2 linked regions of the Thalassobaculum sp. OXR-137 genome follow. The protein of the gene in region 2 binds, or shares a complex with, the protein of the main gene of each other region. Links are inferred from orthologs where the notes say so. Each region holds a gene or a part of one and is shown on either strand. Other genes may lie near its edges.

Region 1 (6,609 bases), 1.8 Mb from region 2 along the record:
CGCCCATACCACCCATGCCGCCCATTCCGCCCATGCCACCCATGTCGGGCATGCCGCCGCCGGAGGTGTCCGGCTTCTCGGCGACCATGGCCTCGGTGGTGATCAGCAGTCCGGCGATGGATGCGGCGTCCTGCAGCGCGGTGCGCACGACCTTGGTCGGGTCGATGACGCCGGCCTTGATCAGGTCTTCGTAGGTGTCGGTCGCCGCGTTGTAGCCGAAGGTGTTCGACTTCTGCTCGAGCAGCTTGCCGACCACGACGGAGCCGTCGGCACCGGCGTTCTCCGCGATCTGCCGGCACGGGGCCTGCAGGGCGCGGCGCACGATGTCGATGCCCATGCGCTGGTCGTCATTGGCATACTTCAGCTTGTCGAGGGCGCGGGTGCCGTACAGCAGCGCGGTGCCGCCGCCGGCGACGATGCCTTCCTGAACCGCGGCGCGGGTCGCGTGCATCGCGTCGTCGACACGATCCTTGCGCTCCTTCACCTCGATCTCGGTCGCACCGCCGACGCGCAGAACCGCAACGCCGCCGACCAGCTTCGCCAGACGCTCCTGGAGCTTCTCGCGGTCGTAGTCGGACGTGGTCTCCTCGACCTGCGCCTTGATCTGGGTGACGCGGGACTGGATGTCCTTCTTCTTGCCGGCGCCGTCGACGACCGTGGTCTCGTCCTTGGTCAGGGTCACGCTCTTGGCGGTGCCCAGCATCTTGATGTCGACGGTCTCCAGGTTGATCCCGACATCCTCGGACACCACGGTGCCGCCGGTCAGGACGGCGATGTCCTCCAGCATGGCCTTGCGGCGATCGCCGAAGCCCGGCGCCTTCACGGCCGCGACCTTCAGGCCGCCGCGCAGCTTGTTCACCACCAGGGTCGCCAGCGCCTCACCGTCGACATCCTCGGCGATGATCAGCAGCGGGCGGGACGAGCGGGCCACCTGCTCCAGCAGCGGCAACATCGGCTGCAGGCTGGACAGCTTCTTCTCGTGGATGAGGATCAGCGGGTTTTCCAGCTCGCAGACCATCTTGTCGGCATTGGTCACGAAATACGGCGAGAGATAGCCGCGGTCGAACTGCATGCCCTCGACCACGTCGAGTTCGGTGTGCAGGGACTTCGCTTCCTCGACGGTGATCACGCCTTCCTGGCCGACCTTGTCCATCGCCTCGGCCAGCAGCTTGCCCACATCGGCGTCGCCGTTGGCGGAGATCGTGCCGACCTGAGCGACTTCGCTCGACGACTTGATCTTCTTGGAGTTGCTCTCGACGTCCTTGATGACGGCGGCGACGGCGAGGTCGATGCCGCGCTTCAGGTCCATCGGGTTCAGGCCGGCGGCGACGGCGCGCACGCCCTCGCGGACGATGGCCTGGGCCAGCACGGTGGCGGTGGTGGTGCCGTCACCGGCGAGGTCGGAGGTCTTCGAGGCCACTTCGCGCACCATCTGCGCGCCCATGTTCTCGAACTTGTCCTTCAGCTCGATATCCTTGGCGACGGTCACGCCATCCTTGGTGATGCGCGGGGCGCCGAACGACTTGTCCAGCACCACGTTGCGGCCTTTCGGGCCGAGGGTCACCTTGACGGCGTTCGCCAGCGTATCGACGCCCTTGAGCAGGCGGTCGCGGGCATCGACGTTAAACTTGACGTCTTTGGCAGCCATTATGTTTCTCCTTAGATCGTTGCCGGATGGCGGCAGGGTCGGTCGTGGCGGTCAGCGGCCGATCAGCCGACGACACCCATGATGTCCGACTCCTTCATGATCAGCAGGTCCTTGCCGTCGATCTTGACCTCGGTGCCGGACCACTTGCCGTACAGCACGGTGTCGCCCTTCTTCACGTCCAGGGCGACGACCTTGCCGGACTCGTCCCGGGCGCCGGCGCCGACGGCGACGATCTTGCCCTGCATCGGCTTTTCCTTCGCCGTGTCGGGGATGATGATCCCACCGGCAGTCTTGGTGTCGCTCACCAGCGGCTCGACGACAACGCGGTCATGCAGCGGACGGAATTTCATGGGGCTTCCTCCATGGCTCGGCCAAAGAAAACGGCGGGCATTAGCACTCGCCGTGAATGAGTGCCAGGGGTATGGAGGTTTACCCTGTTTCTGTCAACCGGCTGGCCTCAGTTCAGGCGCTGAAACCGCTCTCCGAAGCGCTTTTCGGCCCGTGCGAGGGTGCTCGGGTCCAATCCGACGGTGATCGTCGAGCCGGTGTCGTCGTCGATCCGGTCGATGATGTCGCCATGGCTGTGCAGCCAGGCGGTGATCTCGCCGTCGGCGTAATCGACGTGCAGGGTCACCACCCGGTGGTTGGCCGACAGGAAGCCGTCGATCGCCTTGACCAGATCGGCGATCCCCTCGCCGGTGACCGCCGACACGCAGACCGTGTCGTTGAGCCGGGCGACCTCGTTGCGCAGGGTGATGCGGCGTTCCTCGGGCAGCCGGTCGATCTTGTTCAGCACGTCCAGCATGCGTCCCGGCCGGGTGGTCTCGTCGACCCCCAGATCCTCCAGCACCGCCAGCACGTCGTGCTTCTGGGCCTCGGTGTCCGGGTGCGAGATGTCGCGCACATGCAGCACCAGGTCCGCCTCGGTCACCTCCTCCAGGGTCGCGCGGAAGGCGGCGACCAGATGGGTCGGCAGGTCGGAGATGAAGCCGACCGTGTCGGACACGATCACCGTGCGCCCGCCCGGCAGGTCGATTCGCCGCATGGTCGGGTCGAGGGTGGCGAACAGCAGGTCCTGGGCCATCACCGAGGCGCCGGACAGCTTGTTGAACAGCGTCGACTTGCCGGCGTTGGTGTAGCCGACCAGGGCGACGATCGGGAACGGCACCCGGCGCCGCGCCTCGCGGTGCAGCTCGCGGGTCCGCTTCACCTCCTCCAGCTCGCGCTTGATGCGGGTGATGCGGTCGCCGATCAGACGGCGGTCGAGTTCGAGCTGGCGCTCGCCGGGGCCGCCGAGGAAGCCGGCACCGCCGCGCTGGCGCTCAAGGTGGGTCCAGGACCGCACCAGGCGGGAGCGCTGGAAGGTGAGCGAGGCGAGTTCGACCTGCAGCCGGCCTTCATGGGTGCGCGCCCGGGCGCCGAAGATCTCGAGGATGAGCTGGGTCCGGTCGATGACCTTGACGTTCAGCCCCTTCTCCAGGTTGCGCTGCTGCACCGGGGTGAGCGCGTGGTCGATGACCACGACCTCCACCTCCATCGCCTCGGCCAGCGCCTGGAAGCGCTCGATCTGGCCGCCGCCGAACAACGTGCTCGGGCGCGGCCGGTTGACGGTCAGCACCTCGCTGTGGACGGTCTCCAGGTCGATCGCGGCGGTCAGGCCGACGGCTTCCTCCAGACGTGCCTCCGGGTCGCGGACACCGGGGGTGTCCTCGTCCTTGGACGGCAGACGCGGATGCAGCACGATGGCGCGGATCTTACCCAAGCGGGGCTCCTTTTACGGGGACCCGACACGGTGCGTCCGCCCGGCGACGTGCCTGGGCCAAGACCGGCGATATGCCGGAGCGCATGGGAGTCCCCTCCAGCGCTCCAACATGTGGATGGCCGGGCCCCGGATCAAGTCCGAGCTGTCGGCGGAGGCAGTCTACCCCGAGACGGGGCATGCGGATCAGCTATCGCTGTCCTCGCCCGGCTCGAACAGGCTGACCGGGTGCTGCGGCATGATCGTCGACACCGCGTGCTTGTAGACCAGCTGGGAATGGGCGTCGCGGCGCAGCAGCAGGCAGAAATTGTCGAACCACGTGACAATGCCCTGGAGCTTCACGCCGTTCACGAGGAACACGGTGACGGGCGTCTTGTCCTTACGGATCTTGTTGAGAAAGACATCTTGGACGCTCTGGCTCTTTTCTGCGGCCATGGTTTTTTCCTTCGCTCCTCAATCGGCTCGCGCGCGCGGGTGGTGACACCACCTCTTTCGCAGATGCGAGATCAGATTGAAAGATATACCGCGAAATCGTTGCGACTCAACCGCGTAGCTCGCCAAGAAGCGCATAACAGTCAAAAAGCTGCACCGCGGGCGCACAATCGCTCAGATCCTCGGGGTGCGGATCCTCGGGATGCAGCAGAACCGGGACGCATCCGGCCGCATGAGCGGCCCGCAGATCGACCGCGCTGTCGCCGACGAACCACACGCTCGGCCCCGCCGTCACGCCGGTGCCGTCCAGCGCCATGTGGATCGGATCGGCCGCCGGCTTGTCCTTGGCCGCGTCGTGCGAGCCGAGGATCCGGTGAAAATACCTGTCCCAGCCGAGATGGGCCGTCTCCAGCCGCAGATAGGTGCCGGACTTGTTGCTGACCACGCCCATGGGGATGCCCTCGGCCGCCAGGGCGTCGAGCAGCTCGACAGCTCCCGGCAGAGGCCGCAGGGTCTCCAGGTGAATCGACGCGAAGCTCTCGTAGAACCGCTTGGAGGCGTCCTCCCAGCGCTCGCCGAACAGCTTGGGGAAGCTGTCGCGCATGGAGAGCTTGGCGTTCGCCCGAACCTGCGCCTCGTCCCAGGGGTCAAGGCCGTACTCGCTGAAGGTGGTGGACAGGGCGCGGGTGATGCCGCCCCAATTGTCCACCAGCGTGGAGTCCCAGTCGAACAGCACCGCGTCGGGACGCGGCAGTCGACTCACGCGGTGGCCCCTTCCCCGGCCGCGTACTCCATGTAGCTGTCGCGCAGGCCGCGCGACAGGGTGCCGGCCTTGCCGTTGCCGATCACCACATCGTCGATCTGGGTGACCGGGGTGACGAAGGCGGTGGCCGAGGACGCGAAGGCCTCGCGCGCCTTCTTGGCTTCCTCGACGGAGAACGCCCGCTCCACGTATTTCAGGCCCTGGCGCTCGGCCAGCTTGAGGATCGACAGCCGGGTGATGCCGTTCAGGATGTCGTGGGTCGCCGGCCGGGTCACCAGCTCGCCGTCCTGGGTGACGATCCAGGCGTTGCTCGACGTGCCCTCGGTGACGTTGCCGTCCTCGTCCACCTGCCAGGCCTCGAAGGCGCCGTTCTCGCGAGCCTGCTGCTTGCCCAGAATGTTAGGAAGAAGCGCTACCGACTTGATATCGCAGCGTTCCCAACGAATGTCCCTGATCGTGATGACCTTGACGCCGTTCTCGACCGTCTCCTGGCTCGGCATGGCGATCCGCTTGGCGGTCAGCACGATGCTCGGCTTGGCGTTCTTCGGGAACGGGTGGTCGCGCTTGGCCACGCCGCGGGTCACCTGCATGTAGACCAGCCCGTTGCGGATCCGGTTCAGGCGCACCAGCTCGCGCATGACCGAGCGCAGGGCGCCCCGGCTCATGGGATGGGCGATGCGCAGCTCGTCCAGCGAGCGGTCCAGGCGATCGAGATGCGGCATCTCGTCCACCATCACGCCGTTCTGCACGAGAACCACCTCGTAGACGCCGTCGGCGAACTGGTAGCCCCGGTCCTCGACATGGACCTCGGCATGGGAATGGGGAAGGAAACGGCCGTTCACATAGGCGATCCGGGACATGGGACCTCCGGCTGGGCGAGATGGGAGACAGGAAGGAAGTAAGGGATATCTAGAAGAAATCGAGACGGACGGCGAACAGTTTCTCGACTTTCTTCACCGCTTCATAGGTGGCAAAGACGACCACCCGGTCGCGGGCCTGCACCACCGTGTCGGCGCGCGGCACGATGACCTCCTCGCCGCGCACGATGGCGCCGACGATCACGCCGTTCGGCAGCTTGGCGTCCTTCAGCGGATGGCCGACCAGAACCGAGGTCTCCAGCGCCTCGGCCTCGATCACCTCGCCGAAATCCTCGCGCAGGGAATAGACGCTGCGGATCCGGCCGCGGCGGACGTGCTGCAAGATCGTGGAGACGGTGATGGCCCGCGGGTTCACCACGGCGTCGATGCCGAGCTGGGTGATCAGCGGCGCGTAGGTGGAGGCGTTGATCAGGGCGACGGTCCGCTTGCAGCCCGAGCGCTTGGCCAGCAGCGAGCTCAGGATGTTGACCTCGTCGTCGTTGGAGACGGCGACGAAGGTCTCGGTCTGGGAGATGTTGGCCTCTTCCAGGATCTCCGGGTCGAGCACGTCGCCGTTCAGCACCATGGTGCGCTGGAGCGACTGGGCCACCGAGCGGGCGCGGGCGCGGTTGAACTCGATCACCTTGGCGTTCACGCCGTGATGCTCGCGCTCGATCTCCTCGGCCAGGGTCAGGCCGATATTGCCGCCGCCGGCGATGATGACGCTGCGCGCCTCCGGCTCCTCGTGGCCGAAGCTGGCGAGCGCCCGGGAAAGGTGACGGCTGTCGCAGACGAAATAGACCTCGTCCCCCGGCAGCATCTGGTCCTCGGCCTTCGGCACGATCGCCTTGCCCTCGCGCAGGATGCCGACGATGACCACGGCGAGATCGGTGAACAGCGAGGTGAGCTGGCGCAGGGGTGTGTGGATGATCGGCGTGGTCTCGTCGCAGCGCACGCCGACCACCCGGACCTTGCCGTCGGCCATGGGGACCACGTCGAGCGCACCCGGCACCTGCAGGCGGCGGCCGATGGCGCGGGCCACCTCGCGCTCCGGCGAGATGATCACGTCGATCGGCATGTGCTCGCGCGAGAACAGATCGGCCCAGATCGGCAGCAGATAGTCCTGGTTGCGCACGCGGGCGATCTTGGT
Region 2 (8,033 bases):
GGCCAGTTCCGACGCGCCGCGCATTTCCCTTACGGCACCGTTCGCCTGCTGGGAGATTTCGGCGATGGTGGCGCTCATCTCCTCCATGGCACTGGAGATCGTCTGAACGTTGACGCTCATGTCGGAGGCGCGGGAGACGGCCATCGACGATGCGTTGCGGGTGGCATCGGCCTCTCCGGTCAGTCCGGCCGCAGTCCGGCCCATGGCCTCCGCCGCCGAGGACAGCGACTGGGTGAGCTTGCCGATGGAGTCGTCGAACTGGGTGGAGAGCTGGGACAGCCGCTTGCGGTGATCCCGCTCCTTGGCCTCCAGATACACGCCGATCACCAGGTTGATGTCCAGCAGGATCACCTTGTCCAAAGCCGCGACCAGGTTGCCCGCGCGCTCCCCGGCCGCCTTCATGGAGAAGCCGGTCAGGGAATGGGTGATCGCCAGTCGGTGGAGTTCCGCCGTGATACGGGTATACCCGTCGATGTACCAGGAGGTCTCCAGGCCGAGCGTGTTGTGAACCTCGCCGATCCGCTGAACCGAGTCGAAATAGTCCTGGTTGTCGCCGGCGGTGAACATGCGCTTCCAATGCGACGCCTGGGCCGTGGCGGCATGCTTCTGCCGAGCGGCGGAGTCGAACATGGCCGACAGATGGGGAATGCCGCCGAGCTTTTCGTAGAAGCGGGTGAGAATTCCCGGAAGGTGCTGTTCGACCACAGGAAAGAACTCTGCCAGGAGCTTTCTCTCACCAGATGACAGCTCGATAAAGTCAACATGGGCCCGTAGATCAGCGCTCATAGCTTCCCCCATGATCCAAAGCGGTGGTTCCGACGTAGGAGATAATTGGGGGTTACTGATTAAAATACCTTTAATGTTATAATTAATTGCTTGTTAACCATGCTCTCTAGTATCGGATCCGAGAAGTCATCGCGAAAACTCGAGAAATTATCTTTTGTGATAGGGACTTACATCTTTGACCGCGTGTAATTCGTGAGCGTTTCTCCCGCGGAGAAGGGCCAACCGGCGCCTGGAGCAGCCGGTTCTTGCCACTTGCTTCAACGACACATGTTAAGGCGCACCGGGAAATTTTTCGCAAATTCCGTATGACGCCCCGTAGCGCAAGGAGACCGGCCCCCGCTCAACCGGCCGCGCGGTGCCCCAGGAACGCGACCTGCAACCCGGCCACGTCGATCTTGCCCATACCCATCAACGCCTCCATTACGCGGCCCGCCGCCTCGGGGTCTGCGGCATGCATCAGCCGGGGCAGCGCCTTCGGCACGATCTGCCAGTGGATCCCGAACCTATCGACGATCCAGCCACACTGGCCGCCCTCCCCGCCATCCGCCGACAGCGCGGCCCAGAGCCGGTCGGTCTCGGCCTGATCCTCGGTCAGGACGGAGATCGACACCGCATGGGACGGCGTGGTCGCCGGACAGCCGTTCATCGTCATGTAAGGCGTGCCGCCGAGGGTGAACTCGACCACCAGCGGCGGCCCGTTGGGATCGGGCCGATAGACCTGCTCGATCCGGCTGTCCGGCAGCAGGGAGATGTAGAACTCCGCAGCCTCCAACGCGCCTTCGGGCAGAAACAGGCAGGTGCGCGCCTTGGAGGTGAACAGCAGGTCGGCACCGATCGGCACGGGCAGCGATGCGGCCAGCGCCTCGAGCTGGTCGGCTGCCGCGTTCCAGCCCGCCTCGAATCCCATCTCCAGATGCTGCTGCACAGTCTCGACCGAGGAATGGCGGGCGCCCCAGATCATGCGCGTCCGGCCTCCCTCCGCTTCCTCCAGGGTCAGAAAGCCCGTCATGAAATGTTTGCCCGAGGGCACGAAGCCTTCGGTATAGGCGTCGGTGAAGGTGAGATGGCGGCCCGGTTCGACCTTCAGGAACGAGCCCACATTGTCGAACCGCTCGCCGTCCGGTCCTTCCATCACCGTGTTGAACCGGCCGCCCGGGTACAGATCCATCTCGGCGGCGGTGACCTGCCAGGGCTTGGGGCAATACCACTGCATCATCAGGTCCGGCTCGCTCCAGCAACGCCAGACGGCCGAGCGGGGGGCGTCGAGGACGCGGTCGATGACGAGGGTGAGGTCGTCGGGCTTCTGAACAGGCACGGTCATGTCCTCGGTTCCTTGTTCCCGGAGGCTCCGAACAGGAGCGTGATGTAGCGATAGAGGTGGTCGACCTGCTCGACAGCGACGCCGCCGCCGCCGCCGGCCTTGGCCAGGATGAAGGCGCCCTGGAGCACCGCCTGGGTATGCAGGGCGAGGCTTGCGGCGGTCCAATCGGTCCCGGCGACACCCCGGTCGGCCATCGCCGCGGCGATATCGCTCTCCAGGGTGCGGGCGTGAGAGAAGATGCTGCGTCCGCAGGCGGCCGCGATGTCGGGATGAGCGTCGTAGGCTTCCTGCACCATCGTGCCGACAAGGCAGGTGAACTCGCTGACCTCGCCGGCGATCAGCGCCCGGCGGAACCGGAGGTAGCCGAGGACCCGGTCCAGCGGATCCGCATGGTCATGATAGGCGGCGGAGGCGAACAGGTCGCCGGTCACCTCGGACCAGTGCTCGGCCGCGGCGACCGCCAGCCCGTCCTTGCTCTTGAAGTGATGGAAGAAGGCGCCCTTCGTTACGCCGGCCTCGGCGCAGAGTTCGTCGACGCTCGTGGCCGAATAGCCCTTGGCGCGGATCACCGACAGGGCGGCGTCGAGCAGCTTGTCGCGGGCACTCGGCGTTCCGGCGGTGGGCCTGGGCATGCGCGTCTCCTTCGTTGCAATGAAACATACCGACTGGTTGGTATGTTTGTAAAGTGGCAAGAAAGAGCCGGCGATGTGCGAGACACCGCCGGCTTGAGGGAGCCGGGAGGAACCGGCCGTCAGAACACAGGGAGCGGAAGGGTCAACTCATGCGGTCCCAGAAGCGCAGCGCGCCGCAGGTCTCGATGAAGCCGGCCGCGTCGGCCTTGCCGGACAGGACGACCATGCCGTCGTCGCGATCGGTGACCCCCGCCGCGTCCAGCAGATCGGCCGCCTCCTCGCTCATCGCGATGTATTTCGCGTGGGCATAGGCGTCGGCCGCGAAGCTCTTGGCCGGGTGCATGGACTTCAGGCGATCGACGCCGTCCTTCGACACGATGATCGCCACCGCGTCGTAGAGGACGGAGGGGCCGCCGTCGATCTTCTGCTGGGCCTCCAGCGTCTTGCCGTCCGACAGCTTGACGCCATAGACCTGCGGGGCCACGACCTCGACCATGCCGCCGGCCTTCTTCGCGGCGTCCATGAGCCCGTTGACCAGGCCGGCGTCGGCGCCGTCGGTCACCAGCAGCCCCAGCTTGCGGCCCTCGAACCGGCCGGGGCCGTTCTTCAGGATCGACAGCTTGTCGGAGACCGGCAGGTCGATCGGCTCCCGCGCCGGCTCGGCCGCCTTCGGCATCTTCGTCAGGCCGAGGCCTTCGGCCACATCCTGGGCGAGACCGTCGTTGATGTTGAGCAGATGGGAGACGACCCGCTCGCGGATCGCCGGCACCTCGACCTTGGACAGCTCGAACACCAGGGCGTTGGCGATGTGGCCCTGCTCGATCTCGGTCTGGCTCAGATAGAACTGGCGCGCCTGGCTGTAGTGATCGGCAAAGGTTTCCGACCGCACCCGTCGCTTGTCGCCCTGCACCCGATCGGCGATCGACTGGAACCCCTGCTTGGGATGGGCGCGCGGCCCGCCCTGTGCCCAGGAGTTGGGCTCGTAGTTCGCCCGGCCCTTGGGATTGTGCATCGCCATGTGCCCGTCCTGCTGGAAGTGATGGAACGGGCATTTCGGCGCGTTGATCGGGATATGGGTGAAGTTCGGGCCTCCCAGGCGCTTGGTCTGGGTGTCCAAGTAGGAGAAGTTCCGGCCCTGGAGGAGCGGATCGTTGGTGAAATCGATGCCCGGGACGATGTTCTGGGTGCAGAACGCCACCTGCTCCGTCTCGGCGAAGAAGTTGTCGACCACCCGGTCCAGCACCAGCCGGCCGACGATGCGCACCGGCACCTGCTCCTCGGGGATCAGCTTGGTCGCGTCGAGCACGTCGAACTCGAACGAGTCGGCGAAGTCGTCGTCGAACACCTGGACGCCGAGTTCCCATTCCGGGAAATCACCGGCCTGGATCGCGTTCCACAAGTCGCGGCGATGGAAATCCGGGTCGGCGCCGTTGATGGTCACCGCCTCGTCCCAGGCCACCGACTGCATGCCCAGCTTCGGCTTCCAGTGGAACTTGACGAAGGTGCCCTTGCCCTCGGCGTTGACGAACTGGAAGGTGTGGACGCCGAAACCCTCCATGAAGCGCAGGGAGCGTGGAATGGCGCGGTCGGACATGGCCCACATGACCATGTGCATGGATTCCGGCATCAACGAGACGAAGTCCCAGAAATTGTCGTGGGCGGACTGCGCCTGCGGGAAGCCGCGATCCGGTTCCGGCTTCACCGAATGGATCAGGTCGGGGAACTTCATGGCGTCCTGGATGAAGAACACCGGGATATTGTTGCCGACGATGTCCCAGTTGCCCTCCTCGGTGTAGAGCTTCACGGCGAAGCCGCGCACGTCGCGGGCCAGGTCCGGCGAGCCCTTGCTGCCGGCGACGGTGGAGAAGCGGACGAAGGCCGGAACCCGGTTGCCGGCCTTCTGGAACAGGCCGGCCGACGTCAGCTCGGGGATCGCCTCGGTGACCTCCAGATAGCCGTGCGCGCCGTAGCCGCGGGCATGCACCACGCGCTCGGGAATGCGCTCGTGGTCGAAGTGGAACATCTTCTCGCGGAAGTGCAGGTCCTCCATCAGGGTCGGACCGCGCGCGCCGGCCTTCAGGCTGTTCTGGTCGTCGGAAACCGGCGTGCCCTGAGCCGTCGTCATCCGCTGGGTATCGCCCTTGGGAGTCTGGTGCAGTTCACCGCCCTGACCCCGCTCCGCCGGATGGTCCGCGGTCTCGTTGGACATCTGGCAGTCGCTTGTCGGGCGATACAACGGCTCGTCTTGCATGGGGATACCCTCGGGGTTTCTGGATCGGTTCGCAGGGAAGAGCGGCGCTGTCGGAGCGCGCGCGTTCTTCTGTTTTGAACAGTTCCAGAAACGGAAAGTTCCGAGGCTTCGGAGCCATCACTGACACAAGTGACGGTTCCAGGGCGGCGCCCGTCGTTACATCCAGGTCCCGGCCAGGGTCACCGGCATGGCGCCGGTGCCGAGCTTGAAGCGGGACACGCCCGCCATGGAGGCGTCGATTCCGCCCAGGTCGAGCCAGCGCACTCCCTCGGCGGCCAATCGCTGCATGCCCTCCCACACCAGCAGCCGATTGGCATTCGCGGCCCGTCCGGCCTCGCTCGTGTAGGCGATCTGATAGGTGGCGGAGACGCCGTGGCGCAGGAACAGCACGCCCGCCAGCGGTTCCGAGCCGCGCTCCGCCTGGAGCAGCAGCACATCTTTCGGCCGGGGCGCATAGAGGGCCAGCGCGGCGGCAAAGGTGCCGCTGGCCGCCCGGAACCGCTTGCGCTTTCGATCGGCATCGTACCGGGCCAGCAACCAGTTCAGGGCCTGTCCGGAATGGGCGTCGCGGATGCGCAGCTTCTCGCCTTCCGCCGCCACGAGCTGATTGCGCCATTTCTGGTGCAGCCCCGCCCGCAGCCGCTCGGCGCCCAGGGAGAGATCGAGCCAGGCGGTGGAATACCCGGTCACCGTCTGCTTCAGCTTCAGGCCGCCCATCACAGAGCGGGCGAAGTCGCCATCGACCATCTCTGGTGTGAAGAGAAACCAGTTCAGCCGCGGCATCGGCCAGCGTTCGGCGATGAGCTGGTGGACGGCAATGCACTCCTCCTCGGTCACCTCCCCGAGGAACAGCGGGCCGCGCACCACCTTGGCCAGCCTGGCGATGCGGCCGACGGACCATTCCAGCGCCTGCACGATCGCCACCGGCTGGCCGGCGCGGGTGACCACCCCCCGGGTCGGCCGGTAAGGCGACCCGGCGGCGATGGCCTCGCCATACATCCAGGTCTGTTCCAACGGCGCCATGACCACCGCGCCGTGCAGGTCCATCCAGCGACGCTTGTCCACCCCGTCCCATGTCAGCATCAGCCCGGCACGCTCGCCGCCCGCCGTACCGGCCGGAGACGCCGCTCGTCTTTTGCTTCGGGCTACCGCCATGGTGGTTCCGTCTCCGCCGCTCCGAGGCTACTCTTGCGCCCATGGTAGGCATTAAAAACAAGCCCGTAACCGTCCTTGGTCACGAGGTCCAGCGCCGGCACTATACGTGGTGGGCGATCATCTATGTGCTGATCTTCGTCGGCCTGCCGGTCACATTGCTCATGGCCCTGCTCGATCTGGCGGCCTGGGCCCTGACGGTTCACGTCTTCGGCGCCGAGTGCTACGGCATCGCCTGTCTCTTCAAGTGAGATCGCGCCGATCGGCGTCTATGTCCGGGTTGAGGACGTGGACGCCCACCACGCCCGCGCCAAGGCCGCCGGTGCCGACAGCGTCAGCGGACCGGCGGACAAGGAAGACGGCGCGCCCGGCTATTCGGTGCGCAACCTGGAGGGCAGGCTTTGGTCCTTCGGGAACTACGACCCGTTCGCCGAGGAATGAGGGCGGCTCAGCCGTCCTTGGACTCGGGCAGCTCGATCCCGGAGAGCTTCTGGTAGACCTTGATCACCGCGCTGTCGTCCTCGCGGCCGAGGCCGGCAGCGGCGGCGGCCAGGAACTGCTGGTGGGCGGCGGCGGTCAGCGGCAGCGGGAAGGTGTGCCGCTTGCCGGTCTCCAGCACGATGCCGAGATCCTTCACGAAGATGTCGACCGCGCTCTTCGGCGCGTAGTCGCCGTCGAGGATGTGCGGCACCCGGTTGTTGAACATCCAGGAGGCGCCGGCCGAGTTGGAGATCACCTCAAACAGGGTGTGCGGATCGACGCCGGCGCGCACGCCCAGCGCCATGGCTTCGCAGGCGGCGGCGATATGCACCCCGGCGAGAAGCTGGTTGATGGTCTTCACCGAGGAGCCCACGCCATGGGCCGCCCCCAGCCGGTAGACCTTCTTGGCGATCGCCTCGAGCACCGGCTCGGCCAGGTCGAAGGCGATGTCGGGCCCGGAGGCCATGATCGAGAGCTCGCCCGCATTGGCGCCGACCGCGCCGCCGGAGACCGGCCCGTCGATCATATGGATGCCGCGTTCCGCCAGATCCTGGCCGATGGCGACAGCCTCTGACGCCGGGACGGTGGCGCTGGCGATGACGACGGAGTCCGCCGCCATGGCCTCCGCGGCACCGGCATCGGCGAACAGAACGCTGCGGGTCTGCTCGGCGTTGACCACCAGGACGATGGCGACGTCGACATTCTTGCCGAGCTCCCACGGGCTGGACGCCCAGTGGCCGCCGATCTCTTCCAGTTCGGCCCGGCGCGTATCGACCACGTCGCAGCCCCAGGTCTCGATGCCGGCGCGCCGCAGCGACCGCGCCACACCCATGCCCATGGAGCCGAGGCCGATCACCCCCGCACTGATAGTCTCGCTCATGCCATCCTCCCGTTCGCCGGCGTGCGGCGCTTCTGCATTGGAGACGGGAGAGTGTCCAGCGCGCTTATGCGAAGACTTCGTAGAGCCGCAGGAACATCCGCACCGCCGTCACCCCCAAGAATAGCGCGAAGGCGCGCCGGAGCCAGACCCGGTTCAGCTTGTGCGCAATGGCCGCGCCATACGGGGCCATCAGGGACGACAGCGGGAAGATCAGTAGGAAGCCGACGATGTTGATGAAACCGATCGACAGCGGCGGCCGGTTCTCGACGCCCCAGCCGGCGATGGCGAAGCCGATCACGCCGGGAATGGCGATCGGCAGACCAAGGGCGGCGGCGGTGCCGACGGCCCGGTGAATCGGGAAATTGAAGGCCGACAGGGTCGGCACCGACAGGGTCCCGCCGCCGATGCCCATGGTGACGGAGAAGCCGCCGATGAAGAACGACATGATGGCGTTCTTCACCTTGGAGACCGGCAGGGTATCGGCGACCTTCAGCCCGTCGCGGCTGGCCATGTTGATGGCGACCAGGGACG

The links. Proteins that work in one complex are often made in the same cells at the same time.
Region 1: the proteins of T8K17_RS09895 (region 2) and hfq are in contact, whole or in part, in a crystal structure (PDB 3VU3), measured with the Escherichia coli proteins. The link is inferred for Thalassobaculum sp. OXR-137 from one-to-one orthologs.

What each region holds. Positions count from the first base shown.
Region 1 is NZ_CP139715.1:3,923,885-3,930,493, forward strand. The notes cover bases 2,219-4,998. They hold hfq (RNA chaperone Hfq), read right to left. Parts: upstream 3,843-4,998; coding sequence 3,594-3,842; downstream 2,219-3,593. Other genes in these bases: hflX (GTPase HflX), read right to left, coding at 2,219-3,401; T8K17_RS18290 (HAD family hydrolase), read right to left, coding at 3,949-4,602; dat (D-amino-acid transaminase), read right to left, coding at 4,599-4,998. Outside these bases: groL (chaperonin GroEL), read right to left, coding at 1-1,648; T8K17_RS18275 (co-chaperone GroES), read right to left, coding at 1,711-1,998; more of hflX, read right to left, coding at 2,106-2,218; more of dat, read right to left, coding at 4,999-5,462; Trk system potassium transporter TrkA, read right to left, coding at 5,512-6,609. UniProt on the Escherichia coli protein: RNA chaperone that binds small regulatory RNA (sRNAs) and mRNAs to facilitate mRNA translational regulation in response to envelope stress, environmental stress and changes in metabolite concentrations.
Region 2 is NZ_CP139715.1:2,107,230-2,115,262, reverse strand. Bases 2,416-5,378 are described here. They hold T8K17_RS09895 (catalase), read right to left. Parts: upstream 4,949-5,378; coding sequence 2,882-4,948; downstream 2,416-2,881. Other genes in these bases: T8K17_RS09890 (GNAT family N-acetyltransferase), read right to left, coding at 5,147-5,378; T8K17_RS09900 (TetR/AcrR family transcriptional regulator), read right to left, coding at 2,416-2,739. Outside these bases: T8K17_RS09910 (protoglobin domain-containing protein), read right to left, coding at 1-786; T8K17_RS09905 (VOC family protein), read right to left, coding at 1,127-2,107; more of T8K17_RS09900, read right to left, coding at 2,104-2,415; more of T8K17_RS09890, read right to left, coding at 5,379-6,145; T8K17_RS09885 (hypothetical protein), read left to right, coding at 6,187-6,393; T8K17_RS09880 (hypothetical protein), read left to right, coding at 6,431-6,583; ltnD (L-threonate dehydrogenase), read right to left, coding at 6,591-7,502; T8K17_RS09870 (sulfite exporter TauE/SafE family protein), read right to left, coding at 7,567-8,033.